Regions from separate parts of the Streptomyces sp. SAI-135 genome, predicted to be linked through region 3. Evidence: riboswitches for the same ligand, from Rfam matches in the RefSeq annotation. Region 3 holds a riboswitch; each other region holds the start of a gene.
The links. Region 3 has a riboswitch for cobalamin ahead of M2163_RS14995 (cobalamin biosynthesis protein). Riboswitches for the same ligand answer to the same signal wherever they lie in the genome.
Positions count from the first base shown of each region.

Region 1 (6,045 bases), 2.5 Mb from region 3:
CGAGGCGAACGACGAGGACGTGCACGGACACGGGGAGGGGCACGGCCACGGGCACGGGCACGGTGCCGCCGGGCCCAGGGTCGCCTGGCTGCTCACCCTGCCCGCACTCGCCCTGCTCCTCTTCCCGCCGCCCGCGCTCGGCTCCTACAGCGCCGAGCGCGAGACGGCACAGCGGGCGGCTCAGGGCGTGGGGACCTTTCCGGCGCTGCCCGCCGGGGACCCGGTCGGGCTGACCCTCGGCCAGTTCAGCTCCCGGGCGATCTACGACAGCGGGCGTTCCCTGAAGGGCCGTACGGTCCGGATGACCGGCTTCGTGACCCACGGCGACGACGGGACCTGGTACCTCACCCGGCTCTCCGTCACCTGCTGCGCGGCCGACGCCACCACCAGCAAGGTCGAGGTGCGCGGTGCCGCGGACGGGGCGCCGCCGGTCGACACCTGGGTCACCGTCACGGGCACCTGGCATCCGGAGGGCGAGCTCGGCACCGACGGCGCCTGGCCGCCGGTCGTGGACGCGAGCGAGGTACGGCGGGTACGGGAGCCGGCGGACCCGTACGAGAAGCGCTGAACGGGGAGCCCCGGTCAGCGTACTGATTGCGGGCGTTTCGCCCAGGGGGCCAGGGGTAGCCGGGCGGTGCCCTCCCCGCTCCTGGCGAGCCTGCTCGGGGGCGATGACGCCAGCCCCGCGTCGACCCGAAGGAGGCGGTGACCGTGCGGCCCAGGGACGCCGACGGCGAGGAGCCCGGTCCGTTCCCCGGGGCACCGTCCGGCCGACCGGAGGACGGCACCGACTCCTTCGCGCAACCGGCAGACGAACGCCGTGGCGAGGAAGGTCGCGACCACGACGCCGATCGGGACCGTGACCGTGAGCGTGAGCGGGCACTGGGCCAGGGCGGTCACCAGAGCGAGACCAGACAGGACCGCCGACCCACGCGACAACGTGCCCGGGACAGCGGCCGCGCCCCCAACCCACTCACCGCCGCCCCCAACCCCCCGCGACCCCCCGATCACCCCCGCGTCTCCGACGTGATCGCGGCCGGGGTCCGGGGTGCTGCGCCCGTACAGGTTCCGGGGAAGCTGTGCGTGGCCGCTGTCGAGTTGTTGCCGGTGGTCGGGGCGAGTGTGTCGCTGCGCAGCGACGGCATGCCCGTGCAGCTCAGTGCCAGCAGTGACCGGGCCGCTCAACTCTCCGACATCCAGGCCACGTTGGGGGACGGACCGTGCACGGCAGCCGCGGCGTCCGGTGCCGCCGTGTTCGCCACCGACCTGACCTCGGGCGGGGACGCGGGTCGCTGGCCGGTCTTCGCCGAGGAGGCCACCGCCGCCGGGATACGGGCGGTGTACTCGATGCCGCTCGGCAACGACACCGTCTGCGTGGGCACCCTCGACCTCTATCGTGACGTCCCCGGCGAACTCACCCGGCGTGAGCGGCGTGTCGCCGAACTCGTGGCGAACGTCATGACGGTGGCCCTGATGGCCCTGCCCCGGGACGAGGAGTACGGCCCCGAGGGCGACGCCCCTTGGCTCAGCGGTCTGGCCACCGCCCACGACGAGGTGTACCAGGCCGTCGGCATGGTCATGGTGCAGCTCGGCGCCGACGCGGACGAGGCGCTGGCCCGCCTGCGCGCCCACGCCTTCGCACACGGCCGTAGCGTGCTGGAGGTGGCGCACGAGGTGGTCCGGCACCGCAGACGCCTCGCCCCCGACTGACCCCTCACACCTGCACCCGCCCCTGCCTGCGCACCTCCGCCAGCCGTTCGGCGCCCAGCTGTACGGCCGCCTGCGTGGCCTCCGTCTGCACGTCGCCGAAGCCGCCGTTCGTCACGCTGATCGCGTCCTCACCGACGCGGAGCGCGGCGACGTCCAGGGTGAGCGTGGTCGGCTCGCCGTCCGGCGACTGCCCCGTCAGCAGCACCCGCAGCCCCTGCCGGGCGTCCCCCGCCTCCGGCAGCGGCAACTCCCCGACCTGCACCCCGAGGACGGCCCCCGTGGTCGTGGTGGCCGCGAACTGCGCACACTTCCTCGGCAGGCTCCCGAGCCAGGCCAGGGTCCTGTCGATCTCCGCCGGCGGACGGGCGAGCACCTGATAGCGCATCTGGGCCTGGTTCCACTCGTCGTCCATCCCGACGACCGCGCGGGGCCGGGCGTCGGCCCCGAACAACTCGTCCGCGTACAGCGCGTCCAGCAGCCGCTGACACCCGCGCCGGTCGGCCTTCGCCTTCAGCACCCCGTCGTGCCAGGTGGCCACCCCCTGGGCCGGCGTCCAGGGTTCGCCGAGGTCCGCGTCGGTGACGAGCGCGGCCTGCGCCATCGCCTCGGTGAGGGCCGAGGAAGGGCCGGTGGACGCCTTGGCGGACGCCTTCGCGGACGGCGGCGGCGCACTGTTCGGCAGGGTGATCGTCGGCTTGGGCGCGGTGGGAGGCGTGGAGAGCGCGGAACAGGCGGTGGCGGAGAGGAGCCCGGAGAGAGCGAGGGCGGAGGCGGCGGCGCGGGCGGCGCGGGGCGGGGTCATGCTTCAAGTGATCACCGGGCGCTCGGAGGTCACCAGTGGTCCGGGCCGTACGGGTTACGCACCACGCGGCCGACGGTCCGCTCCGGCACACCCGCGGAGCCCGGCCGCGGTCAGGACACCCGCTGCAACAACCTCCGCCCGGCCGCGGTCAGGACACCTGCTGCAACAACCCCCGCACCGCCTCGTCCACCACCCGGTACCGCACCACCCGTCCCGCCTTCTCGCCCGCCACCACGCCGGCCGCCCGCAGCAGCCGCAGGGCCTGGGAGACGGCGGGGTCGTTCATGCCGGTCGCGATCGCGAGGTCGGAGACGGCCAGGGGGCCGGTGCGGTGCAGGGCGAGCAGCAGGGACAGCCGGTTGGGGTCGGCGAGGAGGGCGAAGCGGTCGGACCAGGTGCGGACGTGTCCCGGGTCGCCGATCGCGGCGATGGCGTCGCACACCCGGTGCCCGTCGATGGTGCGGCGGTCGGCTCGGTCGGCCGGGACGAGGTGCATGGGGCACATCCTCGCAGGCGGCCGTATGTGATCTGCCGTATGTGATCTTCCATACCTGCGCAGGTGTGCAGCTATGCAGGAACCCCCGGCCCCGCCTACGGTGGGCGGGCCGTGGTGCTCGGGAAACCGGTGACGACCCCTCAGGGGTCCATGCCGGTGCGGCCCTCGCCACTGTGATCGGGGAGTTCCCCTCCCACGTCCCTCGCGGGACAGCCACTGGCCGTCACCACCAGGCCGGGAAGGCGGGCAGGGAAACGTACGACCCGTAAGCCAGGAGACCGGCCACGGCAGCTCACGCGTTCATCCACGAGGTGCTGGAGTGACCACCGTATGACCGACCCTGCCCTGCCCGGGACCGCCGCCGCCTCCTTCCGCTGGCGGCGCGAGGACACCGTCAGGACGGCCGGCCTGATGGCCGCGATAGCCGCGCTGCACGTCCTCGCCTTCGGCATCCTGTTCCTGCTCGTCGTCCCGGGGCACTACGAGGTCGGCGACAGGGCCTTCGGCATCGGCCTCGGCATCACCGCCTACACCCTCGGCATGCGGCACGCCTTCGACGCGGACCACATCGCCGCGATCGACAACACCACCCGCAAGCTGATGGCCGACGGCAAGCGGCCGGTGTCGGTGGGGTTCTGGTTCGCGCTCGGGCACTCCAGTGTCGTCGTCGTGCTCGCGGCGCTCATCGCGGGCGGCACCCAGCTCGCCGGCAAGGTCATGAACGAGGGGTCCGGCACCCACCAGGTCCTGGGTTTTCTCGGTACGACGATCTCCGGGACGTTCCTCTACCTCATCGCCGCCCTCAACCTGGTCGCCCTGGTGGGCATCCTGAAGGTGTTCCGGGCGATGCGGGCGGGGTCGTACGACGAGCAGGAGCTGGAGCAGCATCTGGACTCCCGGGGCTTCATGAACCGGATCCTCGGCCGGCTCACCAGGTCCATCACCCGGCCGGGGCAGATGTTTCCGCTGGGCTTTCTCTTCGGGCTCGGCTTCGACACGGCCACCGAGGTCACGCTGATGGTGATGGCGGGGTCGGGTGCGGCGGCCGGACTGCCCTGGTACGCGATCCTGTGCCTCCCCCTGCTCTTCGCCGCCGGCATGAGCCTGTTCGACACCCTCGACGGCACGTTCATGAACTTCGCGTACCAGTGGGCCTTCTCCAACCCGGTGCGCAAGGTGTTCTACAACCTCGCCATCACCGGCCTGTCCATCGCGGTCGCCTTCTTCATCGGCACGATCGAGCTCGTCGGCGTCCTGCACGACAAGCTCGCCCTCACCGACGCCCTCACCACCTGGATCGCCGACATCGACCTCGACAACGTCGGGTACGTCATCGTCGGCCTGTTCGTGGTGGTGTGGGCGGCGGCGATCGCCTACTGGCGGCTGGCGAAGGTGGAGCAGCGGTGGGGCGTCAGCGGTTCCTGAGGGCCCGGACCGGCCGCTAGGCCCCCTCCACCGCCGTCAGCCACAGCTTCACGTACCGTTCCACGTCCACGTCCAACCCCACGTCCACGAGGGTCACTTCGCGTCCGCCCTCGTGGATCTCGGACTCGCCGGGACGGCGGCGGCGGTCGACGACGGTCTGGCCGCGGGTCGGGCCGGGGGTCAACGAGACCTCCACCGGCAGGAGTTCGGTGGTCAGGCCGCCCGGGTCGACGACCGCGCACACCGCGCCCGCGTCGCCGAGGCCGCCGCTGGGGGTGGGGTCGCCGGAGGTGGCCGGGTCGCGGTGGGCGAGGAGCTCCCCGGCCATGCGCAGGGCCGGTTCCGCACTCGCGCGCAGCCGCTGGACGTCCGCCGCCGGGACGACGACCCGCTCGAAGACGTCCAGCCCGTACATGGTGATCGGCACCCCCGCGGTGAGCAGGACCGCGGCCGCCTCGGGGTCGTGCCAGACGTTGAACTCCGCGACCGGGGTGGCGTTCCCGGTCGCCACCGCGCCGCCCATGAACACGATCCGCTCGATGTTGCGCACCACGTCGGGGTGCGTACGAAGGAGCAGCGCGATGTTGGTGAGCGGGGCGGTCGGGACGAGCGTCACGGGGGTGGGCGAGGCGAGGATCTCCCGCCGGAGCAGCGTCACCGCGTCCACGTCCACCGCCACCCGGGTCGGGGCGGGCAGCCCCAGGTCGCCCATCCCGTCGAGCCCGTGCACGTGCTGCGCGGTGCGCACGGGCTCGATCAGCGGCCGCTCGGCACCCCGGGCCACCGGGACGTCCCCGGCCCCGGCCTGCTCCAGGACGGTCAGCGTGTTGCGGACCACGCCGTCGACGTCGGTGTTCCCGGCGACACAGGTGACCGCGCGCAGGTCGATGCCGGGGTGCCGTACGGCGAACAGCAGGGCCAGGGCGTCGTCGACACCGGTGTCGCAGTCGATGATCACCGGGATGGGCTGACCGGTCACGGCGGGGATCCTTTCGTCACTGGCGTACGGGACCGACCTTACGCAGCCGCCCAGAGTCCGGGCCCGCGATCACCGGCCCGGACGCCGATCCGTTCCAGCAGCTCGTCGACCGGTACCGCTCCCGGCCGGCGTCCGTCCCGCAGTCGCACGGCCGCACGGCCGGCGCCGGCCTCCCGCTCGCCGATCACCGCCTGGTACGGCACGAGGCGCGCGGCGCGGACGCGGGCGGCGAGGGTGCCGTGGCCGGGGCCGGAGAGTTCGGCCCGGATGCCGCGCGCTGCGGCCAGCCGTACGACCTCGTGGGCCCGCTCCTCCTGGGCGTCGCCCACGGGCAGGACCACGAGTTGCACGGGCGCGAGCCACACCGGGAACGCGCCGCCGTGGGTCTCGACGAGATGGGCGACCGCCCGCTCCACGCTCCCGATGACGCTGCGGTGGACCATGACCGGACGGTGCCTGTCGCCATCGGGTCCGATGTAGTGGAGGTCGAAGCGCTCGGGCTGGTGGAAGTCGATCTGGACGGTGGAGAGGGTGGACTCGCGGCCGGCGGGGTCGGTGATCTGCACGTCGATCTTGGGGCCGTAGAAGGCGGCCTCGCCCTCGACGGAGTCGTGGTCGACGCCGTCCAGGACC
Region 1 is NZ_JARXYP010000002.1:4,832,113-4,838,157, forward strand. It holds gene M2163_RS26315 (TIGR03943 family protein) at 1-568, shown strand, start outside; gene M2163_RS26320 (ANTAR domain-containing protein) at 706-1,710, shown strand; gene M2163_RS26325 (hypothetical protein) at 1,715-2,512, opposite strand; gene M2163_RS26330 (metalloregulator ArsR/SmtB family transcription factor) at 2,661-3,008, opposite strand; cobalamin riboswitch at 3,104-3,310, shown strand; gene M2163_RS26335 (HoxN/HupN/NixA family nickel/cobalt transporter) at 3,339-4,433, shown strand; gene M2163_RS26340 (nucleoside hydrolase) at 4,450-5,412, opposite strand; gene thrS (threonine--tRNA ligase) at 5,451-6,045, opposite strand, start outside.
Region 1: it holds a riboswitch for cobalamin, as region 3 does, so the genes downstream of both, M2163_RS26335 (HoxN/HupN/NixA family nickel/cobalt transporter) here and M2163_RS14995 (cobalamin biosynthesis protein) in region 3, are expected to answer to the same signal.

Region 2 (6,045 bases), 640 kb from region 3:
TAGTCCGAGTCGTTGGCGATCTTCACGGCCTCGGTCTCGTCACCGTAGGGCAGCAGGCAGATCACGGGGCCGAAGATCTCCTCCCGGGCGATCCGCATGGAGTTGTCGACGTCCCCGAAGAGCGTCGGCTCCACGTACCAGCCGCGGTCCAGGCCGGCCGGACGCCCGCCGCCGGTGAGGATCTTCGCGCCCTCCTCCTGGCCGATCCTGATGTAGTCGAGGTTGCGGCGCTGCTGGCGTTCGGCGACCAGGGGGCCGACCTGGGTGGCCGGGTCGAGCGGGTCGCCGACGACCAGGGAACTCGCCGCCGCGGCCAGGGCTTCGGCGAACTCGTCGTAGCGGGAGCGCGGGAGCAGGATGCGGGTCTGGGCCACACAGGCCTGCCCATTGTTCATCCAGGCGGACGGGACGATCCCGGCGACGGCCGCCTCCACGTCCGCGTCCGGCAGGACGACCGCGGCCGACTTCCCGCCCAACTCCAGTGTCACGCGGGTGAGGTTGCGGGCGGCGACCTCCATCACGCGCTTGCCCGCCCCCACCGAACCGGTGAAGGAGACCTTGTCGATCCCCGGATGCCCGACCAGGTACTCGCTCACCTCGCGGTCGGCCGGGAGGATGGACAGCACGCCCTCGGGAAGTCCGGCCTCCCTGGTGATCTCGGCCAGGATGTACGCGTCCAGCGGCGACTCGGGCGACGGCTTGAGCACCACCGTGCAGCCGGTGAGCAGCGCGGGCGCGAGCTTGGCGGCGGCGACGAACTGCGGGACGTTCCAGGGCACCACGGCGGCCACGACCCCCACCGGTTCACGGCGGACGAGGATGCGGCCGAGGACTCCGTCGCGCCGCTCCTCGTAGGTGAAGTTCCGGGCGACGGTGATCGCCGAGTCCCAGACCATCATCGCGCCCAGGGCCTGCGCGAGGACGCTCCAGGAGTAGGGGGAGCCGTTCTCGGAGGAGATCACGCGGGCGATCTCCTCGTGCCGTACCGCGATGGCGTCCTTGATCCTGGTGACGACCTCGATGCGCTCGTCGAGCGTCATCCGCGGCCAGGGGCCCTCGTCGAAGGCGGTGCGGGCGGCGGCGACGGCCGCGTCCACGTCCGCCCGGGAGGCATGCGGCACCCGTCCGATGACCTCCTGGGTGTGCGGGGAGATCACCTCGATGACGTCCTCGCCCAGGGGGTCGGTCAACTCCCCGCCGATGAACAGCTGTCCGTGTTCCACGAGCTCGGTCATGGCGAACGCCTCCCAGGGGCGGCTTGCTGACGAACCATCAGATACGGAACTGATACCAGTTCCACTCCGAGGAGTCCACGGGCCGTGCGTCGCGCGCATTGGTGACCTCGGGCTACCGTCGAAACCCGTTCTAGTTATAGTGGCCGGAACGCGGTGATTGGGGAGCTCATGGCGCAGGTGCACGACCATGGTGGAGGCGTCCGGTCCGTCCAGGTGCCCATCCCCGACAACCCCCTCGGCCACACGCTCGTCTACGTCGTCGACACCGACCGGGGTCCGGTGCTGGTGGACACCGGCTGGGACGACCCGGCCTCCTGGGACACCCTCGCCGAGGGGCTGACGGCGTGCGGGACCGACGTCGGCGAGATCCACGGCGTCGTCATCACCCACCACCACCCCGACCACCACGGCCTCTCCGGGCAGGTCCGCGAGGTCTCCGGCGCCTGGATCGCGATGCACGCGGCGGACTCCGCGATCGTGCGGCGCACCCGGGAGACCCGGGCCGAGCGCTGGTTCACCTACATGACGGCCAAGCTGGTGGCCGCGGGCGCCCCCGAGGAACACGTGGCCCCTCTGCGCACCGCCCGCCGTCGCCGACTCCCGGGCTTCTCCCCCGCGTTGCCCGACCGCGAGATCGTCCCCGGCGAACTCCTCGACCTCCCCGGCCGCAGGCTCCGGGCGATCTGGACGCCCGGACACACGCCGGGTCACGTGTGCCTGCACCTGGAGGAGGAGCACCCGGAGCAACTCCCTGGCCGCGGACGCCTGTTCTCCGGCGACCACCTGCTCCCCGAGATCACCCCGCACATCGGCCTGTACGAGGACCCCGACGACGCCACCGTCACCGACCCCCTCGGCGACTACCTCGACTCCCTGGAGCGCATCGGCCGCCTCGCCCCCGCCGAGGTGCTCCCGGCCCACCAGCACGTCTTCACCGACGCGAGCGCCCGGGTCCGGGAACTGCTCGACCACCACGAGGAACGCCTCACCGACCTGCGCTCCCTCCTCGCCGAGCCCCTCACCCCCTGGCAGCTCGCCGAGCGCATGGAGTGGAACCGGCCGTGGGACCAGATCCCCTACGGATCACGGAACATCGCGGTCTCGGAGGCCGAGGCGCATCTGCGGCGGCTGGTGAAGCTGGGGCGGGCGGAGGCGGTGCCGGGGAGCGATCCGGTGACGTACGTGGCGGCCTGAGGGCACGGGCGGCTCCGCACAGGCGACTCCCAGGCACTTCCCTACGGGCGAGTACAGTGGCCAGGTCGTCATCACACCCGTACGGGGGAAAGCCGGTGCAATTCCGGCGCTGACCCGCAACCGTGAACCGCCTCCCAGGGCGGTGAGCCGGACTGCCCCGCACGGTTCGTGACCGGCTCACGCGCATCGGCGACCGGCCGGTGCGGGCACCGTCGAGGTATACGGAGCCGAGCCGCCCGGGGGTCCTCCCGCGCTGCCCGGCTCTCCGCAGGGAGAAGGGCATCCGCCGATCATGAACGTCCGCCGCAGCGCCGCCGTCCTGGCCGCCACCGTCGTGATCGGCACGGCCGCACCCGCCGTCGCCGCCTCACCGTCCCCCTCGCCGTCCCTGCCCGCGGGGCTGTACGGCAGCGGCGACCCCACCTACGACGGGGTCTGGCGGCAGTCGTTCGCGCTCATCGCCCTGCACCGGGCGCACACGGAGCCCGCGGCCGCGGCCGTCGACTGGCTGGCCGGGCAGCAGTGCGAGAGCGGGGCGTTCCCGGCGTTCCGGGCGAACCCGGCCAAGGCCTGCGACGCCAAGCTGATGGTCGACACCAACAGCACGGCCGCGGCCGCCCAGGCCCTGTCCGCGGTCGGCGGACACGGCACCGCGGTCACGAAGGCGGTGAACTGGCTGAAGTCCGTCCAGAACAAGGACGGCGGCTGGGGCTTCACCCCGGGCGGCGCCAGCGACGCCAACTCGACGTCCGTGGTCATCGGCGCGCTCGCCACCCAGGACGTCCCCGTCCCGAAGGTCCGCGCCGGCGCGCAGTCGCCCTACGACGCCCTGCTGAGGCTGTCCCTGCCGTGTGCCGACGGAGGCGCGTTCGCCTATCAGCCGGACAAGAAGGGCAAGCTCACCGCCAACGCGGACGCGACGGCGGCGGCCGTCGTCGCCGCGCGCGGAGCGGGACCGCTGACGGCGAAGGCCGGCGCCCCGAGCGAGAGCACCTGCGCCGACGCACCGGACCTCACCCCCGCGAGGGCCGCGGCCAACGGAGCCTCCTTCCTCGCCGAGGAGGTCGCGAAGGACGGCTACCTGAAGTCCGCCCTCCCCGGTGCCGGGAACCAGCCCGACCACGGCAACACGGCGGACGCCGTCGTCGCACTCGCCGTACAGGGCGGTCCCCAGGCCGCCCGCAAGCCCCTGGCGTGGCTGGAGCGGAACTCCGCGAAGTGGGCCCGGCAGAACGGCCCGGCGGCCTACGCCCAGCTGATCCTCGCCGCCGAGGCGGCCGGCGCCGACCCGGGCGACTTCGGCGGCACGGACCTGGTGAAGCAGCTGACCGCGACGGGACCGGCGACGGAAACCGCGTCCCAGGACGACTCCGGCACCTCCGTCTGGTGGATGGTCGGCACGGGTCTCGCCGCCGGCGCGGGCATCGGTTTCCTGCTCAGCAGCCGCAACAGGAGGAAGCAGCCGTGACGACCCGTCGGGCGGTCCTCCTCTCCCTCCTGGCCGGCCTCCTCCTGACCGTGGCGAGCCCGGCCCACGCGACGGGCTACCGCTACTGGTCCTTCTGGGACCGCACCGGGGCGACCTGGACCTACGCCACCCAGGGCCCCTCGACCACCGTCCCCTCCGACGGTGACGTCCAGGGTTTCCGCTTCGCGGTGAGCGAGGACTCGGCGGACGCCGACAAGCCCCGCGGGACCGCGTCGTTCTCGGCGATCTGCGCGGACACGCCCGCGCGGGACGGCCGTAAGCGGGTGGCCCTGGTCCTCGACTTCGGTACGGCGTCGGACGCCCCGGCCGGCGAGACACCCCCGGCGGGCCGCACCGCGTGCGCGTCGGTGCCCCGGGACGCGACCACGGCGGAGGCTCTGGCGTCGGTCGCCGAACCCCTCCGGTACAACGCGAACGCCCTGTTGTGCGCGGTCTCCGGGTATCCGCGGACGGGGTGCGGGGAGCCGGTCGCGGAGAAGGGGACCGGTTCGGAGAAGGGGACCGGTTCGGAGAAGAACACGTCGGGCTCCGGCCCGTCCGTGGGCCTGTTCGCCGGGGCGGGGGCGGTCGCTGTCCTGGGCGCGGCGGCGGTGTGGCAGGCGAGGCGGCGCAGGAATGCCCCGTAGCCCGGGCGTCCCGCCCGCCTCCCTGCACCCCGGCGCCTGGTGGCTGTGGTCCCTGTCCCTCGGGATCGCGGCCACCCGCACCACCAACCCCCTCCTCCTCGCCCTCCTCGTCGCCGTCTCCGCCTACGTGGTGGTGAGCTGCCGCCGGAACACCCCCTGGTCCCGCTCGTATGCCGCGTTCCTCAAGCTCGCCCTCGCCGTGCTCCTCGTCCGGCTCCTCTTCACGATCGTGCTCGGTTCCCCCGTACCGGGCACCCATGTGCTCGTCACCCTGCCCGAACTGCCCCTCCCCGACTGGGCCCAGGGCATCCGCCTGGGCGGCCGGGTCACCGCGGAGTCCCTGGTCTTCGCCCTCTACGACGGCCTCAAACTGGCCACCCTCCTCGTCTGCGTCGGCGCTGCGAACGCCCTCGCCGACCCGCACCGCCTCCTCAAGTCCCTCCCCGGAGCCCTCTACGAACTCGGCGTGGCGGTCGTGGTGGCCCTGACCTTCGCCCCCCATCTCATCGCCGACGTCCAGCGCCTGCGCGCCGCCCGCCGCCTCCGCGGCCGCCCGGACACCGGCCTCCGCGGTCTCCTCCAGGTCGGACTGCCGGTCCTGGAGGGCGCGCTGGAACGCTCGGTCGCCCTCGCAGCGGCGATGGACGCCCGCGGCTACGGCCGTACGGCCGAGGTCCCGCCCGCGGTCCGCCGTACGACCAGCGCGCTCACCCTCGGCGGGCTGCTCGGGGTGTGCGCGGGAACGTACGGACTGCTCACGGCCGAGGGCGGCACGTACGGCTTCCCCGTGCTCCTCGCCGGTCTCACGGCGGCCCTCGCGGGTCTGCGTCTGGGCGGTCGCCGCACCCCGCGCACCCGTTACCGCCCGGACCGCTGGACCGGCAGGTCCCTGTTGGTCGCCGGTTCCGGCGCGGCCGTGGCGGCGGCGATGTTCCTCGCGGGGGCGGCCGATCCGGCCGCCCTGCACCCCGGTGTGGTGCCGCTCGTCGCCCCTTCCCTGCCGCTCCGGCCGGCCGCGGCGGTCCTCCTGGGTCTCCTGCCGGCCTTCCTCGCCCCCGCCCCCAAGGAGCCGTCGCCGTGATCCGCTTCGAGGACGTCTCCGTGACCTACGACGGGGCGCCCGGACCCACCGTCCGGGGCGTCGACCTCGACGTGCCCGAGGGTGAACTCGTGCTGCTCGTGGGGCCGTCGGGGGTGGGCAAGTCCACGATCCTCGGCGCGGTCGGCGGGCTCGTGCCGCACTTCACCGGCGGCACCCTGCGCGGCCGGGTCACGGTGGCCGGCCGCGACACCCGCACCCACAAGCCGCGCGAACTGGCCGACGTGGTCGGCACGGTGGGCCAGGATCCGCTGTCCCACTTCGTGACGGACACCGTGGAGGACGAACTCGCTTACGGCATGGAGTCGTTGGGCCTGCCGCCGGCGGTGATGCGCCGCCGGGTGGAGGAGACCCTGGACCTGCTGGGCCTGGCTCCCCTGCGGGACCGTCCCCTGGCCACCC
Region 2 is NZ_JARXYP010000002.1:2,961,333-2,967,377, forward strand. It holds gene M2163_RS17845 (aldehyde dehydrogenase) at 1-1,235, opposite strand, end outside; gene M2163_RS17850 (MBL fold metallo-hydrolase) at 1,404-2,429, shown strand; cobalamin riboswitch at 2,475-2,604, shown strand; gene M2163_RS17855 (prenyltransferase/squalene oxidase repeat-containing protein) at 2,722-3,897, shown strand; gene M2163_RS17860 (SCO2322 family protein) at 3,894-4,544, shown strand; gene M2163_RS17865 (CbiQ family ECF transporter T component) at 4,534-5,625, shown strand; gene M2163_RS17870 (ABC transporter ATP-binding protein) at 5,622-6,045, shown strand, end outside.
Region 2: it holds a riboswitch for cobalamin, as region 3 does, so the genes downstream of both, M2163_RS17855 (prenyltransferase/squalene oxidase repeat-containing protein) here and M2163_RS14995 (cobalamin biosynthesis protein) in region 3, are expected to answer to the same signal.

Region 3 (6,045 bases):
CCAGGGCGCGGACGGTCCCGCGGGTCCCCGGAATGACGACGAGGTCGGCGTCGGCCAGTTCCTCGGGCCGGTCGACGAACCGCACCACGACACCCGGTTCGGCGGCCAGGGCGTCGACGTCCGTGAAGTTGGACATCAGCGGGATCGCGCAGACGGCGACCCGCAGCACGTCCTCGCCCACCGGCGGGCTCACCGTGGACTCCCGGACCGTCCCGCGCAGCGAGACCCGAAGTCCGTCCTCCTCGTCGATGCCGAGGCCGTGCCGGAAGGGCAGGACGCCGTAGGTGTGCCGTCCGGTCAGCCCGTGGAGCATGTCAAGGCCCGGCTCCAGCAGCGAGACGTCCCCCCGGAACTTGTTGACGAGGAACCCGGCGACCAGCTTCTGGTCCTGCTCCGAGAGCAGCGCGACGGTGCCGAAGAAGGAGGCGAAGACGCCCCCGCGGTCGATGTCCCCCACGACCAGCACGGGCAGCCCGGCGTTGCGGGCGATCCCCATGTTGACGATGTCGGTCCGCCGGAGGTTGATCTCGGCCGGGCTCCCGGCCCCCTCACAGATCACCGCGTCATACGTGCCCCGCAACTCGGCGAGACAGTCGAGCACGGTCCCCAGGAGCTGCTGCTGCCGCCCCCCGTGGTATCCGCGGGCGCTCAGCTCACCGACCGGCTTCCCGAGCAGCACGACCTGACTGCTCTGTTCGCCACCGGGCTTGAGCAGCACGGGATTCATCAGCGCGGTCGGCTCGATCCGGCAGGCCTGCGCCTGCATGGCCTGGGCCCGCCCGATCTCGGCGCCCTCGCGCGTGACGAACGAGTTGAGCGACATGTTCTGCGCCTTGAACGGCGCGACCTTCACCCCCTGCCGCACCAGCCACCGGCAGATCCCGGCCGTGACGACGCTCTTGCCGGCGTCGGAGGTGGTACCGGCGACGAGAAGCCCTCCGCCACTCATGCGCTGCGCCCCTTCAGCAAGGCCCGCGCGGCGACACCGGCGCCGAGCGCGAGCAGTCCGACGCGCCGCGACAGCCGTGCGGCGCGCTCGATGTCGTACGGGGCGACGGCCCGCCCTCCCCGGTGCAGCACCGGCCGGTGCTCGACCCGCCCGGCGTACGACAGGGTCCCCCCGAGCCGCACCCCCAGTGCCCCCGCGAACGAGGCTTCCACGGGCCCGGCGTTGGGACTCGGATGCCGGTGGGCGTCCTCGCGCCAGGCCCGCACGGCACCCCGGGGATCGTCTCCGGCGAGGGTGGCGAGTACGGCGGTCAGCCGCGCCCCCGGCCACCCGGCGAGGTCGTCCAGCCGGGCCGACGCCCACCCGAAACGCCGGTACCGGAACGACTTGTGGCCCACCATGGCGTCCAGCGTGTTCACGGCCCGGAATCCCAGCAGCCCCGGCACCCCGCCGACGGCACCCCACACCAGGGCACCCACGACGGCGTCGGAGGTGTTCTCGGCGACGGACTCCACGACCGCGCGGGCGATCCCGTCGGCGTCCAGGGCCTGCGGGTCGCGCCCGCACAGATGGGGCAGCCGGGCCCGGGCCGCCTCGACGTCCCCGGCCTCCAGCGCCCGTCCGATGGACCGGGCCTCGCGCACCAGCGAAGTCCCGCCCACCACGGCCCAGGTGGCGGCGCCGGTGAGGGCGACGGAGGCGGTACGGGAGGGACGTACGACATGCTCCGCGGCGGCGCCGAGCGCCACCGCGGTCCCCACGCACACGGCGGTGTGCAGCGCGCCCCACCCCCGGTGGTCCCGCCACAGCACCCGCTCCACGGCCCCGGCGGCCCGCCCGAACGCGGCGACCGGGTGCCCGCGGCGCGGGTCACCGAGCAGGAGGTCACCGATCAGACCGGCGGCGGCGCCGTACGCGAAAACGCGATCGGCACGCATCGGGTCAGCCGATCGCGGGGTCGTTCAGATGCCTGGTGGTACTACTGGTCGATCGGCAGGCGAGCATCGCGTCATGTCCTCACTCAGGGTGTCCACGCCCTGGTTCGACGAGTCCGGCGGTGAGAGTTCCTGGCTCCCGGGGGTGTCTACCCCGGTGACAGTGGCGGGACCGCGCCGGATTCGCACCGGCTTCCTCTCCTGCCGCCGTATATGGCTCCGGCAGTCCACCACGGGCCTTCGAGACCCGTCAACTTGCTGTTGACCTGCGGCGGGGGAGTGTGCAGAACCCCACACCGCCGGTCGCACAAGACGGCCGGGCGGGCACGGAACCGTGAGTTCCGTGCCCGCCCGGCCGTCGAGTGACGGGAGTGCCGTCAGGCCACGATCAGATAGATCCCGTACGCCACCGCCGCCGCGCACGCCGCGAAGCAGGCGTAGGCGCCGGTGACCGCGAGCGCGGCCGACCCGCCCTGGGCCGTGGCCCGCTCCTGGCGGGACAGACCCATGATGCCGAGGGTGAACAGGGCCACCAGGCCCACGGTGACGACGAGGCTGACGCCGAAGACGGAGCCGAGTGCTTCCCAGTCGATCTGCATGGTGAGGCTTCCTTAGGACTGCGGGGCTCAGACGGCGGCCGGCGGCGAGGCCGGTTCCGTCGTGACGGGCGGGGCCGGGATCGTGGCGGTGAGGTCCTCGGTCACGGTGCCCGCGGGCGGCGGGGTCACGGCGGCGATCGCCTGGGTCACCACACCGGCCGGCTCGTCGGTCTCGTTGACGTTCGACGCGTCCACGACCTCGCGCCGCGAGATCTTCCAGATCGCCGCGCTGGAGGCGACGAGGAAGACCGCCACGACCGCCGTACCCCAGTCACCGAGGTCGGTGACCGACTCGGCCAGCGCGCCGACCAGGGCCGCCGCCGGGAGCGTCAGCCCCCAGGCCACGAACATCCGGGTGGCCGTGGACCACCGCACGACCCCGCCCTTGCGGCCGAGGCCCGCGCCCATCACCGAACCGGAGACGGAGTGCGTGGTGGAGAGGGAGAAACCGAGGTGGGAGGAGGCCAGGATGACCGTGGCCGCGCTGGTCTGGGCGGCGAAGCCCTGCTGCGGCTGGAGGTCGGTCAGGCCCTTGCCCATGGTGCGGATGATGCGCCAGCCGCCGAGGTAGGTGCCGAGCGCGATGGCCAGCCCCGCGGAGAGGATGACCCAGGTGGGCGGGTCCGAGTCGGGCGCGACGGCGCCGCCGGCGACCAGGGCGAGGGTGATGATGCCCATCGTCTTCTGCGCGTCGTTGGTGCCGTGAGCCAGCGAGACGAGACCGGCCGAGGCGATCTGCCCGGTGCGGTAGCCCTTCGCGGCGGCCTTGCCGTCGGCCTTCTTCCCCAGCGAGTAGGAGAGCCGGGTGGCCAGCATCGCGGCGATGCCCGCGACGATCGGCGCCGCGATCGCCGGGATCAGGACCTTGGTGACGAGCGCGTCGCCGTGGACCGCGCCGAAGCCGGCCGAGGCGATGGTGGCGCCGATCAGACCGCCCATGAGGGCGTGCGAGGAACTGGAGGGCAGCCCCACCAGCCAGGTCAGGAGGTTCCAGAGGATCGCACCGACCAGGGCGGCGAAGATGACCTCGGGACGGATGCCGGTCTCGTCGACGAGACCCTTGGAGATCGTGTTGGCGACCTCCACGGAGAGGAAGGCGCCCACAAGGTTCAGCACGGCGGACATCGCCACCGCGACCTTGGGCTTGAGCGCACCGGTCGAGATGGTGGTGGCCATCGCGTTGGCGGTGTCGTGAAAACCGTTCGTGAAATCGAACGCGAGTGCGGTTACCACCACAATCGCGAGGATCAGCGAGAAGTTTTCCATTTACCCAGGCAATCGTTCGAGGTCATTGGCAGGTTGAAGGTAAGTAACCTGGATGAACGGAAGGTGAACTGAGTCGGGCCGCACGGTGACCGGAGTCTCCGGCTATGGCTTTGCCGAACCCCGCGGTCCCCGTACGACCCGTGCGCCCCACGGCTACGACCCGGCGGCGAACCTCTTCAGCTGCCGCGCCGACCCGTTGAAGAGATTCTGGTCACCCGGCAGGCTGCCGCTGTTGTCGTACTGCCAGATGGTCCAGGACGACCACCCGCCGGGCAGCGCTCCCGTGCCCGCGGAGTCGTAGCGGGCCACCCACAGCGCGTGCTCGGAGGCGAAGGCGCCGCTGCCGCCCGTGCAGGCGTTCCACCAGTGGGCGGTCGTGTAGATCACCGGGCGGCGGCCCGTGAGCCGCTTGACCTCGTCGCTGAACGACGCGATCCAGCCGACCATCCGCGCCCGGCCCATGCCGTAGCACTTGTGCCGCCTGTCGTACGGGTTGTACTCGATGTCGAGCGCGGGCGGCAGTGTCCAGCCGTCCGCCGACCAGGCGCCGCCGTTGCGTACGAAGTACGCCGCCTGCGCCCTCCCGGACGACCTGTCCGGCAGCGCGAAGTGGTACGCCCCGCGGATGATGCCCGCCTCACGCGCCCCGCCGTACTGCTGCCCGAAGTGCGGATTGCGGTAGTCGGTCGACTCGGTCGCCTTGACGTAGACGAACCTGGCGCCCTTGGCCCTGGCGCGCTGCCAGTCGACATCCTTCTGGTGCGAGGAGACGTCGTGCCCCCTGGGCAGGCTCCCCGCCGAGCCCGGCGTCCCGGCGAGCGCCACACCCCCCACGGCGAGCAGGACCGCGGACAGAGCCAGGATGCGGGTCCGGTGCGCCATGTGTCCCCCCGGAATGGCGTCGGTGATGACGTCGTGCAGAAGAAAGCCCAGAGGCTACTGGAAGATCACCGAATTGCGGGCGATCTCCGGCCAAGCAGCACAAGAGGGGCGAAGTCCCGTCCCGCGACGGCCCGGCGCCCCGGCTGGCAGGATCGCGGCATGGCTGAGCAGCGGCAGGAACCACAAGAGGTACGGGGTGCCGGCGGCGGCACGAGGAAGGCGCGGGCCGAGGAGGCCGACGCGTGGGCCGAGTTGGTCGACACGGCCCGCCGGACGGTCACCGAGGGACTGGTCGTCGGCACCTCCGGCAACGTCTCGGTACGGGTCGGGGACACGGTCCTGGTCACCCCCTCGGGCGTCCCCTACGACCGCCTCACGCCGGACGACGTGACGGGGGTCGACCTGCGGGGCCGCCAGGTGCTGGGCACCCTCGTGCCGACGAGCGAACTTCCCATGCACCTGGCGGTCTACGGCAGCACCGACGCCCGCGCCGTCGTCCACACCCACGCGGTGCACGCCACGGCCGTCTCCACGCTCGTTCCCGAACTCCCGGCGATCCACTACATGACCAGCGCCCTCGGCGGCCCCGTCCGGGTCGCCCCCTACGCCACCTACGGCACCGACGAGTTGGCCGAGAACATGCTCCACGCCCTCGCCGGCCGCTCCGCCTGCCTCCTCCAGAACCACGGCACGATCACCTACGGCGACACCCTCGCCCAGGCCTACGACCGCACGGCCCAGCTGGAGTGGATGTGCCACCTGTGGCTCACGGCCCGAGCGGTCCCGAACCTGACCCCCACGCTGCTGACGGAGACCCAGCTGGCAGAGGTGACGGAACGGTTGCGGGGGTACGGGCAGCGGGCCTAGGGGGTGCCGGGTTCGGTGGTTGGGCGGGTGCCTAGGGGGGTGCCGGCTCGGGTTGTCGAGCGACTGCGGGTCCGTCGTGGCTGGTCGCGCAGTTCCCCGCGCCCCTGAGGAGTTGCAGTCACCCAAGCCACGACGGACCGTTTGCCACCTCGCCGCGCCGTGACGGCGCGCCACGATGGGCCGTCAGTCGCGTACGGCGGGCAGGGGACGGGGTGGGGGGTGTCCGCCCGCAGCGGCCGGCGTCCGTTGCCGAGGACAGTTGAAGGGGCCGAGCCGCCGGACCGAGGACGGATACCCCCCACCCCGGCACCGACCCACCCACCGGACCGCATGCGCTACACGAGCCCCCAGAGACCGCAACGGGCCGCCGCAGGCATCTCAGGGGCGCGGGGAACTGCGCAAAACGCCCGCCCCCACCAAGCCGCACCCCGCCCCACCAAGCCGCACCCCGCCCCGTCCACTGGCCCCAACCCCCATCCCCCGCGACACTAAAAACGTGCGCACTGTCAAAGCGACGGCCGCCGCCGTCACCGCAGCCCTGGCCGCC
Region 3 is NZ_JARXYP010000002.1:2,320,804-2,326,848, reverse strand. It holds gene M2163_RS15000 (cobyric acid synthase) at 1-949, opposite strand, end outside; gene M2163_RS14995 (cobalamin biosynthesis protein) at 946-1,887, opposite strand; cobalamin riboswitch at 1,990-2,132, opposite strand; gene M2163_RS14990 (hypothetical protein) at 2,262-2,483, opposite strand; gene M2163_RS14985 (inorganic phosphate transporter) at 2,511-3,749, opposite strand; gene M2163_RS14980 (lysozyme) at 3,903-4,631, opposite strand; gene M2163_RS14975 (class II aldolase/adducin family protein) at 4,791-5,498, shown strand; gene M2163_RS14970 (alpha/beta hydrolase) at 5,995-6,045, shown strand, end outside.